3 regions of the Brevundimonas sp. DW-iso22 genome follow, and region 2 is predicted to be linked to each of the others. Evidence: predicted binding sites of a transcription regulator. Region 2 holds the regulator's gene; each other region holds the start of a gene.

Region 1 (7,805 bases), on a different contig from region 2:
TCTTCGAAGAACTTCCCGGGACTGCGATTACATCGACGCTGGCGGTGACGCTTGTGGCGGTTTTCTTTGTCACATCGGCGGATTCGGGCTCCCTTGTGATCGACACCATTGCGTCCGGCGGGGCTGATGACACTCCGCGCTGGCAGCGGGTCTACTGGTGTTCCCTGGAAGGGCTGGCGGCGGCCCTGTTGCTTCTCGCTGGAGGACTGGGTGCGTTGCAGGCGGCGACGCTGGTGGCTGCCCTGCCGTTTGCGGTCATCATGATCCTCCTGGCAGCCGGGCTGGTCCGACAGATGAACGCTGACGTCGCCGGCCGAACCGTCGAGACCGAGGGCCCTCCCCTCGCAGAAAAGCTCAAGCGGATACTGTCTCCGGCCACCCGACGTGACATCGAACGGCAGATTGATCAGGTGGGCGCACCAGCGCTTGAGACCGTGCGCCAAGGGTTGGCGGCGGAGGGTCTGGAGGCCGAGGTTAGCCGCGAGGCAACGGGCCTGTCCCTTCTGGCCACTTCAGGGGCCGGCACCGCCTTCCACTACCATCTCGAAGCGCGTGAGCGACCTCGTCCTGCTCTGACGGCACTGGAGGCTCCCGAACGTCACCGTGCCAAGGAATGGCGCATGACGGCGCGTTCCGACGATGTCGCGCGCGTCCGGGATGTGACGGGGTTCACCCAGACGCAGATTGTCAACGATGTCCTCGACCATCTGCATCGCTGGCGGACGGTCTGATGTAAACGGACCCGATCCCCTCAACCCTGTGTGCGCCTGCCTGCGAGTTCATATGGGCGCTGATGGCTTCCATTGACCGGCGCACATGTCTTCATCCAGCCGTCCGCAGTGCTTCTGGAACTTCTCGGCGCAGCCATCCTAGGCAGTGACAGCCGACGCTGGTTTAGGGAGGGCGGGGCGCGTTACAAATCTCGTCGGCTTTCTGATAGCGGCTGGAGGCACGCTCGCGCAGCGACATCAATGGAAGTCGCGCGATCCCGGCATTATCCGAGCGTTACGGGGATGCGTGTGGCCGTGGTGGCGCGGATACTGCGGACGCACGATTTCGTCAGCGCGGCAAAGGGCGATCTCCGGGCAGTGCCCGTCCGATAGTCGGTTCAGTTCGACAGAGCGATCAAAGACCCGGTGCGCCATCAGATGAACGACGCCCTCCGGGCTTTTCTCGACCACGCCTTCGACGCCCATCAGCCGGGCAGCCATGACGACGCCTCGATACTCTTCGAACATTCGCGCCCACAGAACCAGGTTGGTGACGCCGGTTTCGTCCTCCAGGGTGATGAAGATGGCATTGCCCTTTCCCGGGCGCTGCCGGACAAGGACGACGCCGGCGGTGCGAACCTTGGTGCCGCTGCATTTGGTTTCCAGTTCGGCGCAGGTCAGCATTGTCTCCGCTGCAAAGATCGGCCGCAGGATCGCCATAGGGTGCGCCTTCAACGATAGGCGGGTTGTCTGATAGTCGGCGGCGACATGCTCGCCCAGAGCCATAAGGGGCAGTCGGGCATCGGCCTCCTCGCCCAGTTCGCGTGCGTCGGCCGCGGCGAACAGCGGCAGAGGTGCGTCGTCGGGCAGGCGGCGCACGGCCCATAGGGCCTCGCGTCGGTCCAGGCCGATCGAGCGAAAGGCGTCGGCCTCCGCCAGTCTGCGCATCGCCGCGCCGGGCAGGGTCGCGCGCCGAGCCAAGGTTTCGACACCCTCGAACAAAATGCTGCGGGCAGCCATCAGGGCCTTGGCCCAGTCTTTGCGGAATCCGTCGATCTGGCAAAAGCCCAGCCGCAGCGCCAGCGATCCCGGTGGCCCCTCCAGCTTATTGTCCCAGTCGCTCAGATTGACGTCGATAGGCCGGATTTCGACGCCGTGCTCCTGGGCATCGCGCACAATCTGGGCCGGTGCATAGAACCCCATTGGCTGGGAGTTCAGCAGTGCGCAGGCGAAGGCTGCCGGGTAGCGGCATTTGATGAAGGAGGAGATGTAGACCAGCTTGCCGAAGCTGGCCGCATGGCTCTCCGGAAAACCGTATGAGCCGAAGCCCTTGATCTGCTCGAAACAGCGGTGGGCGAAGGCGCGATCATAGCCGCGCTCGACCATGCGAGTGACCATCCGGCCCTCGTATTTCCACAGGGTTCCGTCGCCTCGGAAGGTGCCCATGGCCTTTCGCAGGCCGTTGGCTTCCCGGGATGTGAACTCGGCGGCGACCATGGCGACCTTCATCGCCTGCTCCTGGAACAGGGGCACCCCCAGCGTCTTGTGAAGAACCTCCTTCAGTTCATCCGGATTGTAGCCGGGACCGGGTTTTGAGTAGTCGGCCTCCTCCACGCCGGCGCGCCGGCGTAGATACGGATGCACCATGTCGCCCTGAATAGGTCCCGGCCGCACGATCGCCACCTGGATCACCAGATCGTAGAATGTACGTGGCTTCAGGCGCGGCAGCATATTGATCTGGGCCCGGCTCTCGACCTGGAACACGCCGATCGAGTCGCCCCGACAAAGCATATCGTAGACATCGATCTGCTCTGTCGGGATGGTGTGCAGTTCATAGGGCGCGTCTTCGTGATCGCGCATCAGGTCCAGCGCCTTTCGAATGCAGGTCAGCATCCCCAGCGCCAGCACATCGACCTTCATCAGCCGCAGGTCGTCGATATCGTCCTTGTCCCATTCGATGAACGTCCGATCCGGCATGGCTGCATTTCCGATGGGGACCAGTTCGTCCAGCCGGTCCTGGGTCAGGATGAAACCGCCGACGTGCTGGGACAGGTGGCGGGGAAAGCCCAGCAGCCGCGTCGCCATGGCGACCGCCCGCCCGATCATCGGATTGGCAGGGTCCAACCCGGCCTGTTCAACATGCTTGCCTCCGATCTCGGCACCCCAGCTGCCCCACTGACTGGCGGCCAGGCGGGCGGTCACGTCCTCGGTCAGGCCCAGCACCTTGCCGACCTCTCGGATGGCGCTCTTGGGGCGATAGCGGATGACGGTGGCGGCGATGCCCGCGCGGTGGCGGCCATAGCGCTCGTAGATGTGCTGGATAATTTCCTCGCGCCGCTCGTGCTCGAAATCCACATCTATGTCGGGCGGCTCTCCTCGGTGGTCTGACAGAAAGCGTTCGAACAACAGGTCGTTCTCGGCCGGGTCCACGCAGGTGATGCCCAGCACATAACAGACCGCCGAGTTCGCAGCAGACCCTCGCCCCTGGCACAGGATTCCCTTGGAATTAGAGAACCGCACGATGTCGTGGATGGTCAGGAAATAAGGCGCAAAATTCTGAGCCTGGATGAAGGCCAGTTCCTTGTGCAACAGGTCGACGACCTTGTCTGGAATGCCGTCGGCATACCGGGTTTGGGCATGCCTCCAAGTCAGTTCCTCCAGATACTCCTGCGATGAACGACCTGGCGGCGTCGGTTCCTGCGGATAATTGTAGGTCAGGTCTTTCAGGTCGAACCGGGCGCGGGCCAGCAGAACTTGCGTCTGTTCCAGGGCCTCGGGCGCATCCCCAAATAACCGGTTCATCTCGGCAGGGGTTTTAAGGTGTCGTTCCGCATTGGCCAGCAGCCGTCGCCCCGCCGCCTCGACCGTTACCCCCTCTCGGATACAGGTCAGCAAGTCCTGAAGATCGCGCTCCGACGGATCGTGATAAAGCACGTCGTTAACCGCCAGCAGGGGTACATCGGCCGCCTGAGCCATCGCCTTTAACCGCGCCAGACGACGCCGATCGTCGCCCTGTCGCAGCATCGCCGCAGCCAGCCAGATCGAACCGGGCGACGCCGCCTCCAGCCGTTTCAGGATGGTTGGCAAGCCCTCCAGCCGACGCTCTGGCATGACGATTAGCAGCAACCCCTCCGAATCGGCCAGAAGGTCAGCCAAGCCGATATCGCACTGGCCCTTCACAGCACGGCGGTTGCCCAAGGTCAGCAACCGCGTCAGCCGCCCCCACCCCGCCCGATCTTCGGGATAAGCGACGATGTCGGGTGCCCCGTCGTTGAAGGCCAGTCGTGTACCCGTCAGCAGGCGAAAATCCTGTGCCCGCGCCTTTACCAGGTCTGATAGGGCCGGATCATTCATGGTGTCCTCGACGAAGATGGTCTCGCCCGGCCCGCCACCGTCGCGGACTTTCTCGGGTGGCGACAATCCCTCCTCTCGCAGAGTATTAAGCGCGCTCCAGGCTCGAACGACACCCGCCACCGTATTCCTGTCCGCCAGACCCATACCGGTGTGGCCCCGCAGGATCGCGCTCAAAACCAGCGACTTGGGATGCGAGGCACCACGTAGAAACGAAAAGTTGCTCGCTGCCGCCAGCTCTGCATAGGCGGTGGAAGAAGTGACGTCCGTCATGCGAACAGACCGTGGATATACCAGCGCGGTTCGGGAACCTCGCCATACAAGCCTGCACGAAACAGCCAGAATCGCCGCCCCTCATGGTCCTCGACGCGGTAGTAATCCCGCGTGCGATGTCCCGGCCGACGCCACCATTCGCCGCCGATGCGTTCGGGACCTTCTGCGTGTGCAACCTGATGCGTGACTCGCCGCCAGCGAAACCGTGCCGGAGGTCCATCAGGAGCCAGAGCGATGGTTTCGATCGGCTGGGGTGAATCGAACATTTGCAACGGGCGTTGAGGCGGGGATTCTGGATCGCGCGCGGGCCAGGTGGTCTCGCCCCGGCGACGCCCAGCCCAGACCAGACGCGTGGCGCGTTCAGGCAGATGCGACTCCACCGGTTCGAACCGGCTAACCGCTTCTGGCCCCAGACGCGCTGTTAGTCGGTCGATCAGCCGGTCCAAGTTTTCGGCACCCGTCCCATTGCGATCTGGCGGCTTGGCTTCGAGCCTCGTCTGCGTTGACGCCATAGCTTGGGTGACAGGAACCGAGAGGCGCAACTGGTCGAACCCGAAGCCGGAGTCGAGCGGACTGGCCAGAGCCGCCAGCCTTTCCTTGAACAGCCGCATCACCCCGGTGGCGTCGCGCGTCGCCTGCCCGGTTCGCACTGTGATCCGCCGGGTCGCCCCATCGATGCGGAAAAAGGCCACCGCGAACGCCCGCCCGCCCTGCCGCCGCTGGTCCAGCCAGGCCATGGCCTCGATCAGCAAGTCACCGATCACCGCCTCGACATCAGAAGTCTGGGTGATCGGCTCGAACAGGATGCGATCAACGACGCAGGCCGGGGGCGGCCGCAGCGGCGTGATCCGCACGTCCTCCCGGCCCAGGATACGCGCCAGCCGTACCGGCAGGTCGGTCCCGAACCGCGCGGCCAGTGAGGCGGTCGGGCGGTCGTCCAGATCGCCCAAGGTTCGCAGGCCCGCCCGATTCAGGGCCTGATGCTCCCTCTCGTCCAGCTCCAAGGCTGCGATCGGCAAGGCTCGGACGGCTGCCGCGTCCTGACCGCCTTCAAGGATTCCTCCCCGTCCGAACCGGGCCAGGGCTCGCGCGGCCGGGGGCGTGCCGGCCAGGGCCGTGCGGACGCTCAGGCCGATGAGAGCGGCGCGCATTTCCACCGCCCGGACCAGCCCGGCCTCATTGCCGAACAGATGGGTGCAGCCGGTGACGTCCAGGATCAGGGCGTCGTCGCCATCGATCGCCGCCATCGGCGTGAACCGCCCGAAATCCTCAAGTACCTGAGTCAACAGGGCCGCATCGGCGTCGGGCCGATGCACGACCGTGCGCAGGGCGGGCGTCCGCGCCTGGGCGTCGGCCAGGGTCATGCCGCGCGTCAGTCCCAGGGCGCAGGCTTCCAGGTTCAGGGCGGCGAGCCGCAGGGCGCCCCGGACCTTTTCGACCAGAACGACGGCGTCTGGCGGGGCGCGTTCACCCGGTTCGGCGAAACCCTGTCGCGCTTCCTCCCGACCCAACCGATCCGACGACAGGAACGGAAACCAGACGGCCAGATAGCGGCGCGGGCTCTGCAAATGCGCGAGTCTCACGATCCCACTCCAGCGTCCATTTGGCGGGGGCGGCCCCCTGTCGGCTGCGGGTCAGGGCGGCGACAAAGGCGGGGCGGCCGGGAGCCCCGGCCTCCAGCGCCGTCGACAGGGCCGCGCGCACCGACCAGCGGGTCTCGGCCGCGCTGGGCAAAGCCGCCGCCGCCGCTCGGACCAGGAACGCTGTGCTTCGCCCCGCCCGTGACGCCAGAGCCAGACGCCGACTGGCAGTCAGGGTCATGGCCTTGGCTTCGCCCCAACCGCTCATCAGCACGGCTCCGACAGCCCCACTCTTCAAGGCCTCCTCGCCCGCAGCCAGCATGGCCGTAGCGTCTCGTACTCGCACGATCAGCACGTTCTCGGGTCGCAAGCCCCACTCGTGCAGCCCCGGCCCATGCAGGGCCCCCGCTTCTTGGCAAGCCAATGCCTGAACCACCCAGGCCAGGGGCCTCTCCGTTGTCGCACGAGACGCCAGACCCAGCGCAAAGGCATTGGCGGCCACAGCATCGGCGGCGGTTTCGGCATGAATGTCGTGGAGGCAGAAGAGGCAAGGTCCGGGGTCCAGATACGCATCGACACGATCCATCCCGAGCGTGAATCGTCCCGGCTCGGGCCCGGTCTCATGATGAGACAGCTTGGCCAAGCGGGATTTCAACTGCTCGATCTGAAGGGCCGAAGACAACGCATGTTCCTGTTATGTTCCTACATATGCCTCTCTCTCGATATGGAGAGTCAAGAGCCAAAAACTTGGCGCGCAAGCACCAGACCCAAATCGAGGCCTGGTCGTTTTGTAATTTCAGGAAATTAAGCGAGCGGCGGTCGGTTCGCTGCAAGCCGACCACATAAGCAGCCTACTGATCAGCACGGGTAAGCTGCTGCTATTTATCAGAAAATGGCGCGCCCGGAACGATTCGAACGTCCGACCCTCAGATTCGTAGTCTGATGCTCTATCCAGCTGAGCTACGGGCGCGCATGGCCGCGAACGGCGAGGCGGCTTCCTAGCGGAGGTGGGGGCAGGGGGCAAGGGGTTTAGCGCGGTTTTCGCGGCAAGTTTCGATCGGGGGTTTCTAAGCCGAGGCGCAGGCGTCAAGTTGAGACGAACCTCCCCGGTCGTCTTCGCGAGTGCCTGATGCCATCCTCCCTTTCCCGCCTGGCCAGACCTCTGGCTGTCGCAGCCCTGACACTGGCTCTTGTGGCCTGTGCGAGCGACACGGGACAATGGATTCAGAACGGGGCGACACGGGTTCCGGCCGCAGACGCCCCGTCTGTCCCGACCATGCCTCAGGCGCGCGGGCCGTTTGTGTCGGCGGCCAATCCGCTGGCGGTCGAGGCGGGGATGAAGATCCTGCGCGAGGGCGGCTCGGCCGTCGATGCGGCGGTGGCGGTGCAGGCGGTGCTGGGGCTGGTCGAGCCGCAATCATCGGGTCTGGGCGGTGGGGCCTTCATGATGGTGTTCGACGCGGAGACGGGCGAGGTCACCAGCTATGACGGGCGCGAAACGGCCCCGGCGGCGGCGACGCCGGAGCTGTTCTATGAGAATGGCCAGCCGTTGGGCTTCGGGGACGCCGTGCTGAGCGGTCGATCGACGGGCGCGCCGGGCGTGGTGGCGATGTTAGGCATGGCGCAGGCCGAGCATGGAACCCTGCCGTGGAGCACCCTGTTCGGTGACGCCGAGCGGCTGGCGCGCGAGGGCTTTGTGGTCAGTCCGCGACTGGCCGGCATGATCGCCCAGCCGCGTGGCCAGGCGCGGTCGCGCTGGGCCAATGCCTATTTTACGAAACCGGATGGCCAGCGGCTGGTCGCGGGCGATGTGCTGCAGAACCCGGCCTATGCCCAGACGGTGGCCGAACTGGCGGCGGGTGGGCCTGAGGTCTTCTATCGTGGTCGCATT
Region 2 (7,805 bases):
ACGACGGCCATGCGGCACAGGCCCTCGCGGCCCTGGTGGCCGCCACCAATACCCCGATCGAGGACGACCCGGCATGACGGACATTCTCAGCCAGATCGCCGCCTACAAGCGCGAAGAGGTTTCCACCCGCAAGGCCCTCACCTCCCAGTCCGCCATCGAAGCCCTTGCTGCGGCCGCCTCGGCCTCGCGCGGCTTTCGTGCCGCGCTGGAACGGCATGTCGAGGACACCGGCCGGCCCGCCCTGATCGCCGAGATCAAGAAGGCCAGCCCGTCCAAGGGACTGATTCGCGCCGACTTCGACCCGCCCGCCCTGGCGCGTGCCTATGAACGTGGCGGTGCCAACTGCCTGTCGGTCCTGACCGATGGGCCCAGCTTTCAGGGTGACGACGCCTTCCTGGGCCAGGCGCGCGACGCCACCGCCCTGCCCTGCTTGCGCAAGGATTTCCTCGTCGATCCGTGGCAGGTGGCCGAGAGCCGGGCGCTGGGGGCTGACTGTATCCTGATCATCCTGGCCATGATCGACGATGCCCTCGCAGCAGACCTGCTAGCCGAGGCCGAGCGGTTCGGCATGGACGCCCTGATCGAGACCCATGACGAGGCCGAAATGGCCCGCGCCTGCATGCTTGTTGCAGATCGGGGCGACGCCCTGGTCGGCATCAATAACCGGTCGCTGCGCACCTTCGAGGTCGATCTGGAGACGACCGCCCGCCTGGCCATGCTCAGCCCCGTCCGCGCCCTGCTGGTCGCCGAAAGCGGCATCTTCACCGCCGACGACATGGCCACTGTTTCGGAGGCGCATGCGCAGGCCGCCCTGGTGGGCGAAAGCCTGATGCGTCAGCCGGACGTCGAGGCGGCGACGCGGGCTTTAATGGCGGCCTGAAACTCGCCTTCTGCCGTTAAGTTGACATTAGGCAAGAACACTTACAGAACATCGCCAACGGTTCACGCCTTGTTCTGGACGATTCGACGCCATGCTCACGCGCAAACAGCACGAACTTCTGATGTTCATTCATGAGCGGATTCAGGAAACGGGCGTCTCGCCCTCCTTCGACGAAATGAAGGAGGCGCTGGATCTGGCGTCCAAGTCGGGCATCCATCGCCTGATCACGGCGCTGGAAGAGCGGGGCTTCATCCGCCGCCTGGCGCACCGGGCGCGGGCTCTGGAAGTGACCAAACTGCCGGATCAGGCCGCGACCGGCGGTCGTGCCGTCCGCGCGCCCTTCCGTCCGGGCGTGATCGAGGGTGGTCGCACCTCGGCCGCCGAGCCCGCCAACGACACGCGCGAACTGTCCCTGATGGGCAAGATTGCCGCCGGCACGCCCATTGCCGCCATCGAGCACGAAACCGCCCGCTATCCGGTGCCGGAATCCATGCTGGGGGCCGGCGAGCACTACATTCTGGAGATCGAGGGCGATTCCATGATCGAGGCCGGCATTCTGAACGGCGATATGGTCATCATCAAGAAGTCCGACAGCGCCAACTCCGGCGAGATCGTCGTCGCCTTGGTCGAGGGCGAGGAAGCCACGCTGAAACGCCTTCGCAAGAAGGGCGGATCCATCGCGCTGGAACCGGCCAACCGCAACTATGAAACCCGCATCTTCGGCCCCGATCAGGTCGAGGTGCAGGGCAAGCTGGTTGGCCTGCTGCGCCAGTATCACTAGGCCCCGTCGGCGGCATCCGCATCGCCGAACCGGCTCCACGGGCGGTCGCCCCTGACGTCTGACGTCCAGACCCCTCGCCAGCCACTGGCTGACGCCGCGTCACGCCACAACTCCACCGCTCCCCCCCGCGCATAATCGGTGCCGTCCAGGATAAGTGTGTCAGAGCATTCGGCTGGCAACGTCGGAACTGAGGAACGCACCGACACGACCTCAGCCGCAGCGCAAAGGCTGGACAACTGCCCGTCCGACGGAGCCTTCTTGCCCCACCAGACGGCGACCGGACCGGCTTTGGCCGTGTCGGGGGCACAGGAAAACCGCGTGCAGGTCCAGCCCTCGCCCTGTCGCTCGACCGGCTCGAGCCCGCGCCTGCGGCTCCAGACATCCACCGCGAACTGGCGGATACCGGGGCGAGTGACAACGGCCTGATCCTCTCGCACGAAGGCCGCCTGTGTGCCGCCGTCTCCGATCCAGAGGTCTGGCGTGGGCGCTCTTGGCCAGATCATGACGGCCATGGCCAGCGGCAGGCCCAACCATCGCAACGGCCCGCGCCAGAGACAGCAGAACAGTACACCGAGGAAGGCGATGGGCAGGACATAGTCCGGCGCGCTGGCCACGGTCTTCACTGCGCCGGGCAGACCCGCCGTCCACGCCCCGATCGCAAGCATCAGTCCAATCCCCTGCCCCGCCAGCCACAGGAAGGGCGCGCCCAGCCCCACCGGCTCCAGCAAGGCCCCCAGCGCCAGCGCCGGCATGATCAGGAAATCCGACAGCGGGGCCGTCGCCAGATTGGCCACCAGCCCGTACATAGCTGTGCGGTTGAAATGCTGCATGGCGAATGGGCCGGTCGCCGCCCCGGCTACCAGACTGGCCATGACCGCCGCCGCCACCCAGACGCCGGTCTGCTGAACGATCCGGATGGGCCAGGGCACCGAGATTTCATGTGGCCGTCGTGGCCAGACCTCCACCAGAGCGACCAGAGCGGCCGTTGCGGCGAACGACATCTGGAACCCCGGCGTGACGATGGCCTCGGGCTGCAGCAGCAGGACGACGAAGGCCGCCACCGCCAGCGCATGCATGGTGATCGCCTGTCGATCCAGCAGAATGGCGATGAAGGCGATGGAGGCCGTGATCGCGGCCCGCTCCGCCGGTGGCGGATGACCCGACACGACCAGATAGGTCCCCACCGCGATCAGCCCGCCCCAGGCCGCCACCTTCTTGCCGGAGACCCTCAGAGCCAGCCACGGCCAGCAGGCCACCAGAAACCGCACCAGAAAGAAGGCGAACCCGCCGACCACCGCCATGTGCAGGCCCGAGATCGACAGGATGTGCGCAAGTCCCGAATCCCTCATGATCTCGACCTCGGCGGGATCCAGCCAGGCCTCCTGCCCCGTGGTCATCGCGGCCGCCACGCCGCCGGTACGCGGCCCCAGCCGCTCCACGATCCGCCGCGCCAGATCGAACCGCATGGCATTCACCGCCATTGCTGCGCGCAGGCTCCAGGGCGGCGGGGCCAGATCGATCGCCCTCGGCTCGCCCAGGCCGAACGCCACGCCTCCGAGGCTCTGGAAGTAGGCGTTTCGTCCGAAATCGTACGCTCCCGGACTGGCCGGAGCCGGAGGCGGATTGATGATGGCGAACAGGCGGATGGCCGTGCCCGGCTCCGGGATCGACCCACGCACTGTCGCCCGCAGCCGCTCCGGCGTGTCCTCAGGCGCTAGACCCCGCACGCGCACCGGGGCGATGACCACACGCGGTCCGGCCGACCCTGGGCTGTCGACGTCGACGACCCAGCCCTCGACCACAGTCGGCTCGGCCATCGCAGGCGCGATGGGGGCCGCCACGGCATCGGTCCGCAGTTTCGAAACAGCCAGGCCCAGGGCGAAACAGGCCAACAGCATCAGAGGCAGGGTCCACAGCCTCGCCGCGCCTCGCCATCGCGAGATCAGCCAGACTCCCGCCGCTACCGCCGCGATCAGAAGAAGCGGCCACAGCGGCGGCTCGACCTTCAGGCCGAAATAGACGGCGCACCCGCCGCCGAATGCCACCGGGGCCCACATGCGCCAGCGCAGGGTCTGGGCCGCAACCTGGGCCGACAGGAAGGCAAGAATCCGCGACGCAGCCGTGGGCTTTGTCGCGGCGGGCGCTATAACGCCCCCCATGACCTCCACGCCCGTCCCCGCCACGTCCGAAGTCGTCACCCGCTTCGCCCCCTCACCGACCGGATATCTGCACATAGGAGGGGCAAGGACGGCGCTTTTCAACTACCTTTACGCGAAAGGCCAGGGCGGGAAGTTTCTGGTCCGCGTCGAGGATACCGATCGCGAGCGGTCGACCGACGATGCGGTCAAGGCCATCTTCGACGGCCTGAGCTGGCTGGAGCTGTTCGCGGACGAAGAGCCCGTCTTCCAGTTCAGCCGCGCCGATCGCCACCGCGAGGTCGCCAACATCCTGCTGGAAACGGGTCACGCCTACCGCGACTTCCTGACCGCCGAGGAAACCGGTGCCCTGCGCGACGAAGCGAAGGCCCAGGGCCGCATCTTCGAATCGCCATGGCGCGACCGTACGCCCAGCGTCGACGACCTTATGCAGCCGCACACCGTGCGGTTCCGACGTCCCGCCGGCGCTGCCGTGCTGGTCGAGGATGCCGTGCAAGGTGCTGTGCGATGGGACTCGGCCTCGCTCGACGACCTGGTGATCCTGCGGTCGGACGGCGCACCGACCTATAATCTGGCTGTGGTCGTGGACGATCACGACATGGGCGTAACCCACGTCATTCGCGGCGACGATCACCTGAACAACGCCGCGCGCCAGAGCCTGATTTACGACGCCCTGGGCTGGGCCCGCCCGACCTTTGCTCACATCCCCCTGATACACGGCCCCGACGGAGCCAAGCTGTCCAAGCGACACGGGGCCCAGGCGGTGCATGAATATGCCGAGATGGGCTATCTGCCCGAGGCCATGCGCAACTACCTGGCCCGGCTAGGCTGGGCGCACGGCGATGACGAGCTGTTTAACGACGAACAGGCGCGGGAATGGTTCGATCTGGACGGCGTGGGCAAGGCCCCGGCGCGGCTGGACTTCGACAAACTGGCCCACGTAAATGCGCATTGGATCCGCCTGGCCGACGACGACCGCCTGGCCAAGATGACGCTGGATGCGCATCTGGCCCGTGGCCACACGTTGGCACCGGATGACGAAGACCGGCTACTGCGGGCCATGCCCTTCCTGAAGGATAGGGCGAAGACCACACTGGAACTGGCGGACCAGTCGAACTTCGTGCTGCGTCAGCGACCGCTGGCGATTTTCGAAAAGGCCCTGCCGCTGCTGACCGGCGAGTCGGGTCAGCGTATCGCCCGCCTGCGGGATCGGTTGAAGCTATTCGCGAGTTGGGACGTCTTCGCCCTCGAAGCCGAGCTGAAAGCCTTTGCCGAGGAAGAAGCCGTGGGCTTTGGCAAGATCGGACCAGCGGTGCGCGCCGCCCTGACCGGCGACGGCGTTTCGCCCGATATAGCCAAGACCTTGGCCGCTTTGGGGCGAGAAGAAAGCCTCGGGCGCTTGGATGATGCGTTGCAACAGACTATCTAACTTTCAGACTGAAACGCGACGGCGCCTCCCCGCGCCAATCGCAAGGGTGCAAGGGGCCTAGATGACCGACACTGCCAAATCCGCCACGCTGACCTATGGCGACAAGTCCGTAGACCTGCCGGTCCTGACCGGCTCGACCGGCCCGGATGTCATCGACATTCGCAAACTGTATGGCGCGACCGACGCCTTCACCTTCGACCCCGGTTTCACATCCACTGCGGCCTGCGAAAGCGCTATCACCTTCATCGATGGTGACGCCGGCATCCTGCTGCACCGCGGTTATCCGATCGGCCAACTGGCGTCGAAGTCCAACTTCGTCGAGGTGTGTCACCTGCTGCTGCACGGCGAACTGCCCACCGCCGCCGAGTACGAGAAGTTCGAAAACAGCATCACGATGCATACGATGCTGCATTCCCAATTCGACCGCTTTTTCGAAGGGTTCCGTCGCGACGCCCACCCGATGTCGATCATGGTCGGGACAGTCGGGGCGCTGTCGGCCTTCTATCACGACAGCCTGGACATTCATGATGCCCGTCAGCGTGAGATTTCGGCGATCCGGCTGATCGCCAAGATGCCGACGATCGCGGCGCGGGCGTACAAATATCACATCGGCCAGCCGTTCGTGTCGCCGCGCAACGACCTGACCTATGCCGAGAACTTCCTGCGCATGTGTTTCGCCGTTCCCGCCGAGGACTATGAGGTCAATCCGGTGCTGGCCAAGGCCATGGACCGCATCTTCACCCTGCATGCCGACCACGAGCAAAATGCCTCGACCTCGACCGTGCGGCTGGCCGGATCGTCGGGTGCAAATCCGTTCGCCTGTATCGCTGCGGGCATCGCCTGCCTGTGGGGTCCCTCGCATGGCGGTGCCAACGAAGAAGCGTTGAACATGCTGAAGGAGATCGGCACCCCGGACAAGATTCCGGAGTTCATCGAGGGCGTGAAAGCCAAGAAATACAAGCTGATGGGCTTCGGCCACCGGGTCTACAAGAACTACGACCCGCGCGCGACGGTGATGAAAGAAAGCGCCGACGAAGTGTTGGCCGCCGTCGGCGATCCCAACGATCCGCTGTTCCAGGTCGCCAAGGAGCTGGAGCGGATTGCGCTGAACGACGAATATTTCATCGAGCGCAAGCTGTTCCCGAACGTCGACTTCTATTCCGGCATCACCCTGTCGGCCATGGGCTTCCCGACCTCTATGTTCACCGTCCTGTTCGCCTTGGCCCGTACTGTGGGCTGGATCGCCCAGTGGCAGGAAATGATCGGCGATCCGTCGCAGAAGATTGGTCGTCCGCGCCAGCTCTATACCGGCCCCACCGAACGCGATTATGTCCCGATCCAGCAGCGGGGCTAGGGTTGAAAGCGCCTTGATACAGTTGGATATTCGAGCTGGATAAATGCGATAGGTGCGAGATATCTGCACAACATAACGCCGGGGTGAAAGCTCCGGCGTTTTCGTTTGTGATCTCCATCTGGAAACCGAGGGTTCCAGTTACGGTAATTCACATGCTACCCCGGATGAAACATCATCTGGGGAGTGATCATGTCGCGCAAAGCCAATCTGTCTGTTCGTAGGCTGCTGGGGTGCTCCGCCGCCGCCGGCGTTCTGATCCTGGCCACCGGCGCAATGGCGCAGCAGGCCCCGATCGTTCAACCGGGGGCTCCGGGCCAGGCATCACGAGCACTGGAAGGGCGCGAGGCCTCGCGCATCGCCGACAACCGCTATTCGGCGGATGATGTGAAGTTCATGCAGGACATGATCCTGCACCACGCTCAGGCTGTGGAAATGGCGGCCCTGGTGGACAGCCGGACCAATACCCAGGCGGTCAAGGACATCGCGGGCCGCATCGACGCCTCTCAAGCCGACGAGATCGAGTTCATGCAGGGCTGGCTGCGCGAACGCGGCGAGACCGCACCCGATCCGGCCCAAGGCCACTCAATGACCGGGATGGATCACTCCGCACATGCGGGAATGGATCACTCGGCGCACGGAAGCATGGCGCACGCCGGCATGCCTGGCATGGCCACAACGGAACAGATGGCTGCCATGGCCGCTGCGAACGGTGAAGCCTTCGACGCCCTGTTTCTGCAGCGGATGATCGCTCACCACGAAGGCGCGGTTAAGATGGTCGCCGACCTTCTGGCGCGCCCCGGCTCGGCCTATGATCCGATCCTGTCGCGCTTCGCCAATGATGTGACGAACGAGCAGCAAGCCGAAATCAACCGCATGACAGCTCTGTTGCGCCAGGCTTCGCCCGACCCCCGAACCACCCTCAGTGCTGGTTTCCGCGATGCCGGTCAGGCCGCCAGCAACATGGAGTTGGTCGCCACCCTGCCCAAGCCGACTGGTTTCTTCGACCCGTCGAACCCCGAGGGCAATCCGCCTCAACTCCCCGCAGCCAACGCCGATGGCGACGCCCGTCGCGGCACCGCAGACCAGGTCAGCCGTCGCGCGCCCTTCCTCAGCTTTGCCAACACGGACATGGCCTTTCAGGGCGACCTGCTGGCCGCCGGAAACTATCACGGCATCAACCTGTACCGGATCACCGAGGCCGCCGA
Region 3 (7,805 bases), 100 kb from region 2:
CCGCGATTTCTCCCTGCACTACCAGCCCATCGTCGATCTGAAATCCGGGGCCGTCCATCACTTCGAGGCCTTGTCGCGGTTTCGCTCGGGCGGACCGGCCGCCACCATCAAGATGGCCGAGGAGATGGCCCTCATTCAGGCGTTCGACCTGGCCGTCGCCGAAAAGGCCTTGGCCCAGATGCAGCGCTCGGGCTTCGGCCTGATCAAGGTCGCGATCAATGTGTCCGGCGCGTCCCTCGCCAGCGATTCCTACATTCAGGGCCTGCTCAGCCTGACCGCCAGCAAGCCGGAAATCCGCAAACGCCTGATGGTCGAGGTCACCGAAACAGCCGCCCTGGCCGATCTTGAAGCTGCCGACCGCCGTCTCAAGGCCCTGCGCAAGACCGGCATCCACATCTGCCTCGACGACTTTGGTGTCGGTGCCGCGTCATTCGATTATCTGAGCCGCCTGCCGCTGGACACGGTCAAGATCGACGGCAGTTTCGTGCAGAACGTCTGCGAGACAGAGCGGGCCCAAAAGCTGATCAGCCACCTTGTCGACCTGTGCACCGATCTGAAGATTTCGACCGTGGCCGAGATGATCGAGACCGAGGCCCAGTCCACCAAGCTGCGGACCATGGGGGTCACCTATGGCCAGGGCTGGCTGTTCGGCAAGGCGACGGCGGAACCCGTCCTGCGCCTGCCGTCCGGCACGGGCCCAGCCGCGGCCCGCCGTCAGGGCGAAGTCGTCGGCTGGGGCTGACCCAGGTCCAGTGTTCGGGTTACCCTGATCGCCTCCAGGAAATCCGGATCGTGGCTGACCACGACCAAGGCCCCATCATAGCCTGACAGCACCGCCTCGACGGCCCGGATCGAGTCCAGGTCCAGGTGGTTGGTCGGCTCATCCAGGATCAGCAGTTGCGGCGGGCGAATACCGATGACGCAGGCCAAAGCCGCCCGCAGCCGCTCGCCGCCAGACAGGACGCCGATCTGCTTTTGCGCCGCGACATTGCGGAACAGGAAACGGGCCAGCGCCGCCTGGGCCTCGTTCTGCGATGCACGGGGGTTCAGCCGCATCCAGGCCTCCAGCACCGTCTCATTAGAGCGTAGCATGGACGTGTCCTGATCCAGACAGGCCGTCGTGACAGGTCGGGTGACTGCGCCCTGCGACGGCGGCACTTCGCCCGCCAGCACCTTCAGCAAGGTGGTCTTGCCCGCCCCATTCGGCCCGCGGATGGCCACGCGCTCCGGGCCGGTGATCCGAAGGGTCAGGCCATCCAATATCGGCACGCCGTCCGGCGAATGCCACGAGACCCCCTCCAGCACGGCCACTGTCCTGTCGCTGGCCAGACCCGACGATGGTAGCGAGATCGACAGCTCGCGGGTCCGCTCGACCGCCTGCTCCGCCTCCGCTCGGACAGCATTCGCCTCCGACACTTGCCGCTCGACCAGAAGGTTCAGCCGACCCCCGCTCCGCTCGGCTCGTTCGGCACGGGCATCCAGCAGGATCTTGGGGTCTGAACTGCCAGCCCTCGCCACCTTGTTTGCCCGGTCGCGTCTGGCCTTCCGTTCACGCGCCAGCTGACCCTCGCGCGCGGCACGATCCACATCCCGCGTCGCCGTCTCCAGGGCCTGCACCGCTGCTGCCCGTTCCGCCGCCTTGCGCTCGGCGTAAAGATCATAGTCGCCGCCATAGACGCGCGCTCCCAGCGATGACAGCTCCACGATCCGGTCCATCCGGCGCAGCAAATCGCGGTCATGACTGACCACCAGCACGCCACCCGGCCACCGTTCCAGAACACCCGAGACCAAGGCCCGACCCTCGGCGTCCAGATGATTGGTCGGCTCATCAAGCACCAGCAGGTCAGGCGCATCCAGCAACAGGGCCGCAAGGCGCAACCGCGTATGTTCGCCGCCACTCAGCGTCCCAACCCGTCGCGCCATGTCCAGATCCACCAGCCCGACCTGCACCAAAGCCTCTGTGATCCACGTCTCCAGACCCCAGTCCGCAGCGTCGAGGTCCTGTGCAGAACCGCGACCCGCCAGGATCCGTGAAAGCACCGCCAGCGGCTTTGCAACACCCAGCGCCTCTGCCACCGTTTCTGTCGGGTTCACCGTCGTGACCTGCGGCAGCCACCCCACGCTACCTGCGCGTGAGACGCGCCCCTCGATGGGATCATCCAGACCCACGACAAGGCGCAAAAGCGTGGTCTTACCCGCGCCGTTGCGGCCCACCACTCCGGTGCGCTCCCGGCCGAGGGCCAGGCTCAGATTGTTGAAAAGCGTGTGTCCGTCAGGCGTTCGGGCGGCGACGCGATCCAGCGTCACGAACGCGGATGCGGACAGGCTTGGGTTTGGGCTGGAGCGAGACATAGGCGACCACGAGCGAGGCGACAACGGAAAGGGCGAGACCGATTTCCAAAGCGCTGATCATGATCGTCGAAGCTCCTGCAAAAACACTCAGGCGATGAGGATGGCGGTTCGCGCCGCGTCGCGCAACCCCTGCGTCAACCGCCCGCAGGGGCCATCTGCTTGGCCACCGTCTTGATGATGAAGGCCGACACCGCCTCCGCCCGCGCCGGAGGCTGGGCGACGACGGCGCTGTAAAAGGCGGCGGTCACATCGCACTGCGTCCGTGGCGGTGCGCTCATCAGGCCGGTGCCGAAGAACTGCTGGCCCAGCGCCTCGTCCACCCCACCCGCCACCATGGTCTCATAGACGGCGACGAAATCGGCCTGGCCGGGGTCCTCACGGGTCACGGGTGAGGCCCTCCCTGACTGTCCCGCCACCAGCCGCGCCGTCGCCGCACGATCGATCAGGGGTTTGGTCCGGGCGTCTGCCTGATATCCGGCCGGCAGGCCCGCCATGGCGAACTGGGCACAGGTGTCGACATCGGTCGCCTGCAGATGCTCGATCAGCGCCTTCTCGGCCTGCATCACCTCGACTACGGCACCGCCCGGTGCCGCCGCGACATACGGGGCCTGCCGCAGGCCATAGGCCCGCATTTCGGCCTGCATCGCCTCCAGCACCTCGGCCTCGCTCTCGCCCGCCGCAAGCCGCCCCGCCGCCCGGTCCCGGATCTGGCCGTAGAAGGTCGTATCGGTCTCCTGCAGCGTCTTCAGGACCACGTCCCGCTCGGCGTTGCGATCCACCTCGGCGGCATAGTCCTCTGTCGTCTTGGTGCAGGCCGAAATTGCCAACACCAGGCTGGACGCAACACTCAACAGAAAAACCAACCTCACCGGTCTCATTCCGCAACCACGGTCAGCAATTCGTCGCCTTCTTTCGTACTGCCCCCAGTCGGCTTCATCCGGGCATTAATGTTGAAGCTCTCGATCTTCCATACCCCTTCCTCTTTGAGAAAGACGGTCTGGGCCATCACACTTCGATCAGGGTATTCGTAAACTTGGCCCAGGGCGTAGCGCTGGCCCGACGTTGTCATGTTGGATTGCCATCCCGTCGTCGTCGGCGGGGGTGGCGTTCCCTCGGGAGCGAACGTTCTGAGCATCGGCAGTTGGGCTCTCACGTCTGCCTCTGAATTGGCCGACGACAGACGTGCCACAAGCGCGTCGTCACGACCCTCGACGAGGTCGGCATAGGCATCGCGCGCTTCGGTTGCCAACGCTTCATTGGCTGTCAGTACCGGGGCGGAGCAGGCTACCGCCAAAAATGCCACCGGCACCATGGCAAGATAAGATAGATTCATCGGCGTCCTCCCATGGCTGAAGCCTAGCGCATTTGATGATCGTATTGGCAACAGCCCCCTCTTGTTCCTATATTGTTCTTGCTGAAATCCGCAAATCGATCCCCATATAGCGCTGTCGCCCTGGACACAGGCACAGCCTCCCGCGTTCTCTCGGACCTCATGACTGAAAAGCACAATTTCATCCGCGTGCGCGGTGCCCGCGAGCACAATCTCAAGGGCGTGGACGTCGACATCCCGCGTGAGAAGCTGGTCGTCATGACCGGCCTGTCGGGGTCCGGCAAATCCTCGCTGGCGTTCGACACCATCTATGCCGAGGGTCAGCGGCGCTATGTCGAGAGCCTGTCGGCCTACGCCCGCCAGTTCCTGGAACTGATGGGTAAGCCGGACGTGGACCTGATCGAGGGCCTGTCGCCGGCCATTTCCATCGAACAGAAGACCACGTCCAAGAACCCGCGCTCGACCGTCGGCACGGTGACGGAGATCCACGACTATATGCGCCTGCTCTGGGCCCGCGTGGGCGTGCCCTACTCGCCTGCGACCGGCCTGCCGATCGAAAGCCAGACCGTTTCGATGATGGTCGACAAGCTGACCGCCCTGCCCGACGGCGAGCGCATCCTTTTGCTGGCCCCCGTCGTGCGGGGTCGCAAGGGCGAATACCGCAAGGAGATCGCCGAATGGCAACGCTCCGGCTATCAGCGGCTCAAGATAGACGGCGAATTCTACGCCATCGAGGACGCGCCTACGCTGGACAAGAAATTCAAGCACGACATCGACATCGTCGTAGACCGGATCGTCACCAAAGCCGGCCTCGAACCCCGCTACGCCGACTCCATCCAGACCGCCCTGAACCTCGCCGACGGTATCGCCGTGGCCGAGTGGGCGAGCGCGCCTGAGGGCGAAGAACCGCGCCGCCTGCTATTCTCCGAAAAGTTCGCCTGCCCGGTTTCCGGCTTTACGATCAGCGAGATCGAGCCGCGGCTGTTCTCGTTCAACAATCCGTTCGGGGCGTGTCCTACCTGCGACGGCCTGGGCGTCAAGCTGGCGTTCGACGCCGATCTGGTCATCCCCGACCGCGACAAAAGCTTGCACAAGGGCGCAGTCTCGCCCTGGTCGCGCGGCCCCTCGCCCCTCTATACCCAGACCCTGCAATCGCTGGCCCAGCACTTCGGCTTCTCGATGGACAAGCCCTGGCGCGACCTGCCAGACAAGGCGCAGGCCGTCATCCTGCGCGGCTCGGGCGGCGAAAAGGTCAAGTTCGTCTATGACGACAACGCCCGCAAATACGAGACGGTAAAGGCCTTCGAGGGTGTGCTGCCCAATCTGGAACGCCGCTGGCGCGAGACCGACAGCGCCTGGGTGCGCGAGGAACTGGGCCGCTATCAGTCCGAAACCCCCTGCGACGCCTGCGGCGGCAAGCGCCTGAAGCCCGAGGCCCTGGCGGTCAAGGTCGGCGGCTCCGACATCGCCGAGATCAGCTGGCTGTCGATCTCCAAGGCCTATCTGTGGTTCTCTACCCTTGAAGAAACCCTGACCGAGAAACAGGTCGAGATCGGTCGCCGCATCCTGAAGGAAATCACCGACCGGCTGCGGTTCCTCAACAATGTCGGCCTGGACTACCTCAGCCTGTCGCGCTCATCCGGCACCCTGTCGGGCGGCGAGAGCCAGCGCATCCGCCTGGCGTCCCAGATCGGCTCGGGCCTGACCGGCGTCCTCTACGTCCTCGACGAACCCTCCATCGGCCTGCATCAGCGCGACAACACCCGCCTGCTGGAAAGCCTGCGTGGCCTGCGCGACCTCGGCAATTCCGTCCTCGTCGTCGAGCATGACGAGGAGGCGATCATGACCGCCGACTATGTCATCGACATGGGCCCTGCCGCCGGGGTCCACGGCGGCACCATCTGCGCCGAAGGCACGCCTCAGGAGGTCTTGGCCAATCCGAACTCCCTGACCGGAAAGTATCTGTCCGGCGAACGCGAGATCGAGATTCCGGCCGACGGTCGCCGACCGATCAACCGCAAGAAGATGCTGAAGATCAGCGGCGCGACCGGCAATAATCTGAAGACCGTGACGGGCGAAATCCCCGTCGGCCTGTTCACCTGCGTCACCGGCGTGTCCGGCGGCGGCAAGTCGACCTTCACCATCGAGACCCTCTACAAGGCCGCCGCCCGCCGGCTGCACAACGCCTCGGACGCCCCCGCCCCCTTCGACCGGATCGAGGGGCTGGAGCATTTTGACAAGGTCATCGACATCGACCAGAGCCCGATCGGTCGCACTCCGCGTTCCAACCCGGCGACCTACACCGGTGCCTTTGGCCCGATCCGCGACTGGTACGCCGGATTGCCGGAGTCCAAGGCGCGCGGCTACGGCCCTGGCCGGTTCAGCTTCAACGTGAAGGGTGGCCGCTGCGAGGCCTGTCAGGGCGACGGCCTGATCAAGATTGAGATGCACTTCTTGCCCGACGTCTACGTCACCTGCGACGTCTGCAAGGGCAAACGCTACAACCGCGAGACGCTGGAAATCGTCTTCAAGGGCAAGAGCATATCCGACGTCCTCGACATGACGGTCGAGGAGGCCGCACGATTCTTCAACGCCGTGCCGTCGATCCGCGACAAGATGCTGACGCTGGAGCGTGTTGGCCTGGGCTATGTCCAGGTCGGCCAGTCGGCGACGACCCTGTCGGGTGGCGAGGCCCAGCGAGTCAAGCTGTCAAAGGAACTGTCCAAACGGGCGACCGGCAAGACCCTGTACATCCTCGACGAACCCACGACCGGCCTGCATTTCGAAGACATCCGCAAACTGCTGGAGGTGCTTCAGGAATTGGTCGAAAATGGCAACACCATCGTCGTGATCGAGCATAATCTGGATGTCATCAAGGTCGCCGATTACCTGCTGGACTTCGGCCCCGAAGGCGGCGACGGCGGCGGCGAAATCGTCGCGGTCGGGACCCCGGAACAGGTCGCGGCCAATCCTGCCAGCTGGACGGGCCGTTACCTCAAGGACGTGCTGGAGCGGCACGAGACGCGCCGCAATGCGCGGGTAGCGGCGCTGGGCGCGCCCACTCCGAAACCTCCGGCAAGGAAGACGCGAGCGAAGGCGAAGGCCGAGGCCTAGTCGAATGTCCTGGCCTGTGCGGGGTCGCCCATCACCCCATGATCCCGCGTCCGCCCGCGCACCAGCAGCACCGCCGATCCGACCAGCAGCAGGGCGGTGACAACCACGCTGCCCTCAGGGCCGAAGGCGGCACCCGTGACCCACCACGGCACCTCGGTGCGCGTCGTCAGATCGACGATCAACGGCGTCGTATCGATGGCCTGGCCGGACACCTCCAGCCCGAAGCCCAGCCCCAGCAGCCAGTTCCACGCCGCATGCCAGCCGCACACGCCCCACAGCGAACCCTCGCGCGCGGCGTACAGGCTGATGAAGACGCCGAACAAGACGATGTTCAGCAGGCCCATGAACAGCTCCCTGGACGGCGGAATGTTCGCCCCGTGCATCAGGCCGAACAGCACGGAGTTGATCACGATCGCCAGCCACAGCCCATGCCGGGACGCGATCAACTGCATCAGCCATCCGCGAAAGAAGATCTCCTCCGTCGATCCCTGGACGATGAAGCCCAGCAGCAGCACGACGATCGGCACCAGCGCCGCCCCGACGGCCGCGCTCTGGAACGCCCCGCCCGCCTCGACCGAATAGCCGCCCAGAGCCCAGATGATCCCGACCGCCGCCAGCAGGAACCCCAGCCCGATCGCATAGCCGCGCCCGAACCGCTTCAACCCATCGGCATTGAACCCGATCGTCGCCAGCGGCCGCCGCTCGAAGAACCGGATCCACAGGAAGACCAGCACGGCTCCGCAGCCGAAGGTCGCGAACAGAATGTAGGCGAGCTGGTCCCAGCGATCCGTCGCCCCGTCAGAGCCGATGAAACCCGTCATCAGCGCCGGGATGATCCCCAGCAACTGCCCGCCGATGATGAACGCCAGCGCCAGCACGATCGCAGCCAGCGTCCACGTCCGCCGATGATGTGGATCGCGCGGTGCGTAGAGTTCCAGTCCCTTCATGACGTCCCCCCTGTTCGTCCTGAACAATCAGCCGAAGGTCTCGGCCAGTCCCGTCCCCGTCC

The links. Region 2 encodes LexA, which represses DNA repair genes until DNA is damaged. Its sites were predicted from a motif close to ATGTTCNCNANNTGTTCT; they were not measured.
Region 1: AC4PRM_RS03935 (ImuA family protein) is a predicted target of LexA. The motif match lies at 6,600-6,617, and genes of this name have one in related genera.
Region 3: uvrA (excinuclease ABC subunit UvrA) is a predicted target of LexA. The motif match lies at 3,747-3,764, and genes of this name have one in related genera.

The regions. Positions count from the first base shown of each region.
Region 1 covers NZ_JBZXEB010000003.1:71,629-79,433, forward strand. Annotated here, with positions in the region: gene AC4PRM_RS03920 (BCCT family transporter) at 1-731, shown strand, start outside; gene AC4PRM_RS03925 (error-prone DNA polymerase) at 969-4,334, opposite strand; gene AC4PRM_RS03930 (Y-family DNA polymerase) at 4,331-5,917, opposite strand; gene AC4PRM_RS03935 (ImuA family protein) at 5,802-6,596, opposite strand; tRNA gene AC4PRM_RS03940 (tRNA-Arg) at 6,808-6,884, opposite strand; gene AC4PRM_RS03945 (gamma-glutamyltransferase family protein) at 7,044-7,805, shown strand, end outside.
Region 2 covers NZ_JBZXEB010000006.1:195,698-203,502, reverse strand. Annotated here, with positions in the region: gene trpD (anthranilate phosphoribosyltransferase) at 1-77, shown strand, start outside; gene trpC (indole-3-glycerol phosphate synthase TrpC) at 74-880, shown strand; gene lexA (transcriptional repressor LexA) at 972-1,661, shown strand; gene AC4PRM_RS11615 (ComEC/Rec2 family competence protein) at 1,658-3,820, opposite strand; gene gltX (glutamate--tRNA ligase) at 3,819-5,246, shown strand; gene gltA (citrate synthase) at 5,308-6,600, shown strand; gene AC4PRM_RS11600 (DUF305 domain-containing protein) at 6,790-7,805, shown strand, end outside.
Region 3 covers NZ_JBZXEB010000006.1:300,420-308,224, reverse strand. Annotated here, with positions in the region: gene AC4PRM_RS12140 (EAL domain-containing protein) at 1-742, shown strand, start outside; gene AC4PRM_RS12135 (ABC-F family ATP-binding cassette domain-containing protein) at 715-2,307, opposite strand; gene AC4PRM_RS12130 (hypothetical protein) at 2,273-2,413, opposite strand; gene AC4PRM_RS12125 (hypothetical protein) at 2,487-3,215, opposite strand; gene AC4PRM_RS12120 (hypothetical protein) at 3,227-3,685, opposite strand; gene uvrA (excinuclease ABC subunit UvrA) at 3,845-6,796, shown strand; gene AC4PRM_RS12110 (CPBP family intramembrane glutamic endopeptidase) at 6,793-7,743, opposite strand; gene AC4PRM_RS12105 (hypothetical protein) at 7,771-7,805, opposite strand, start outside.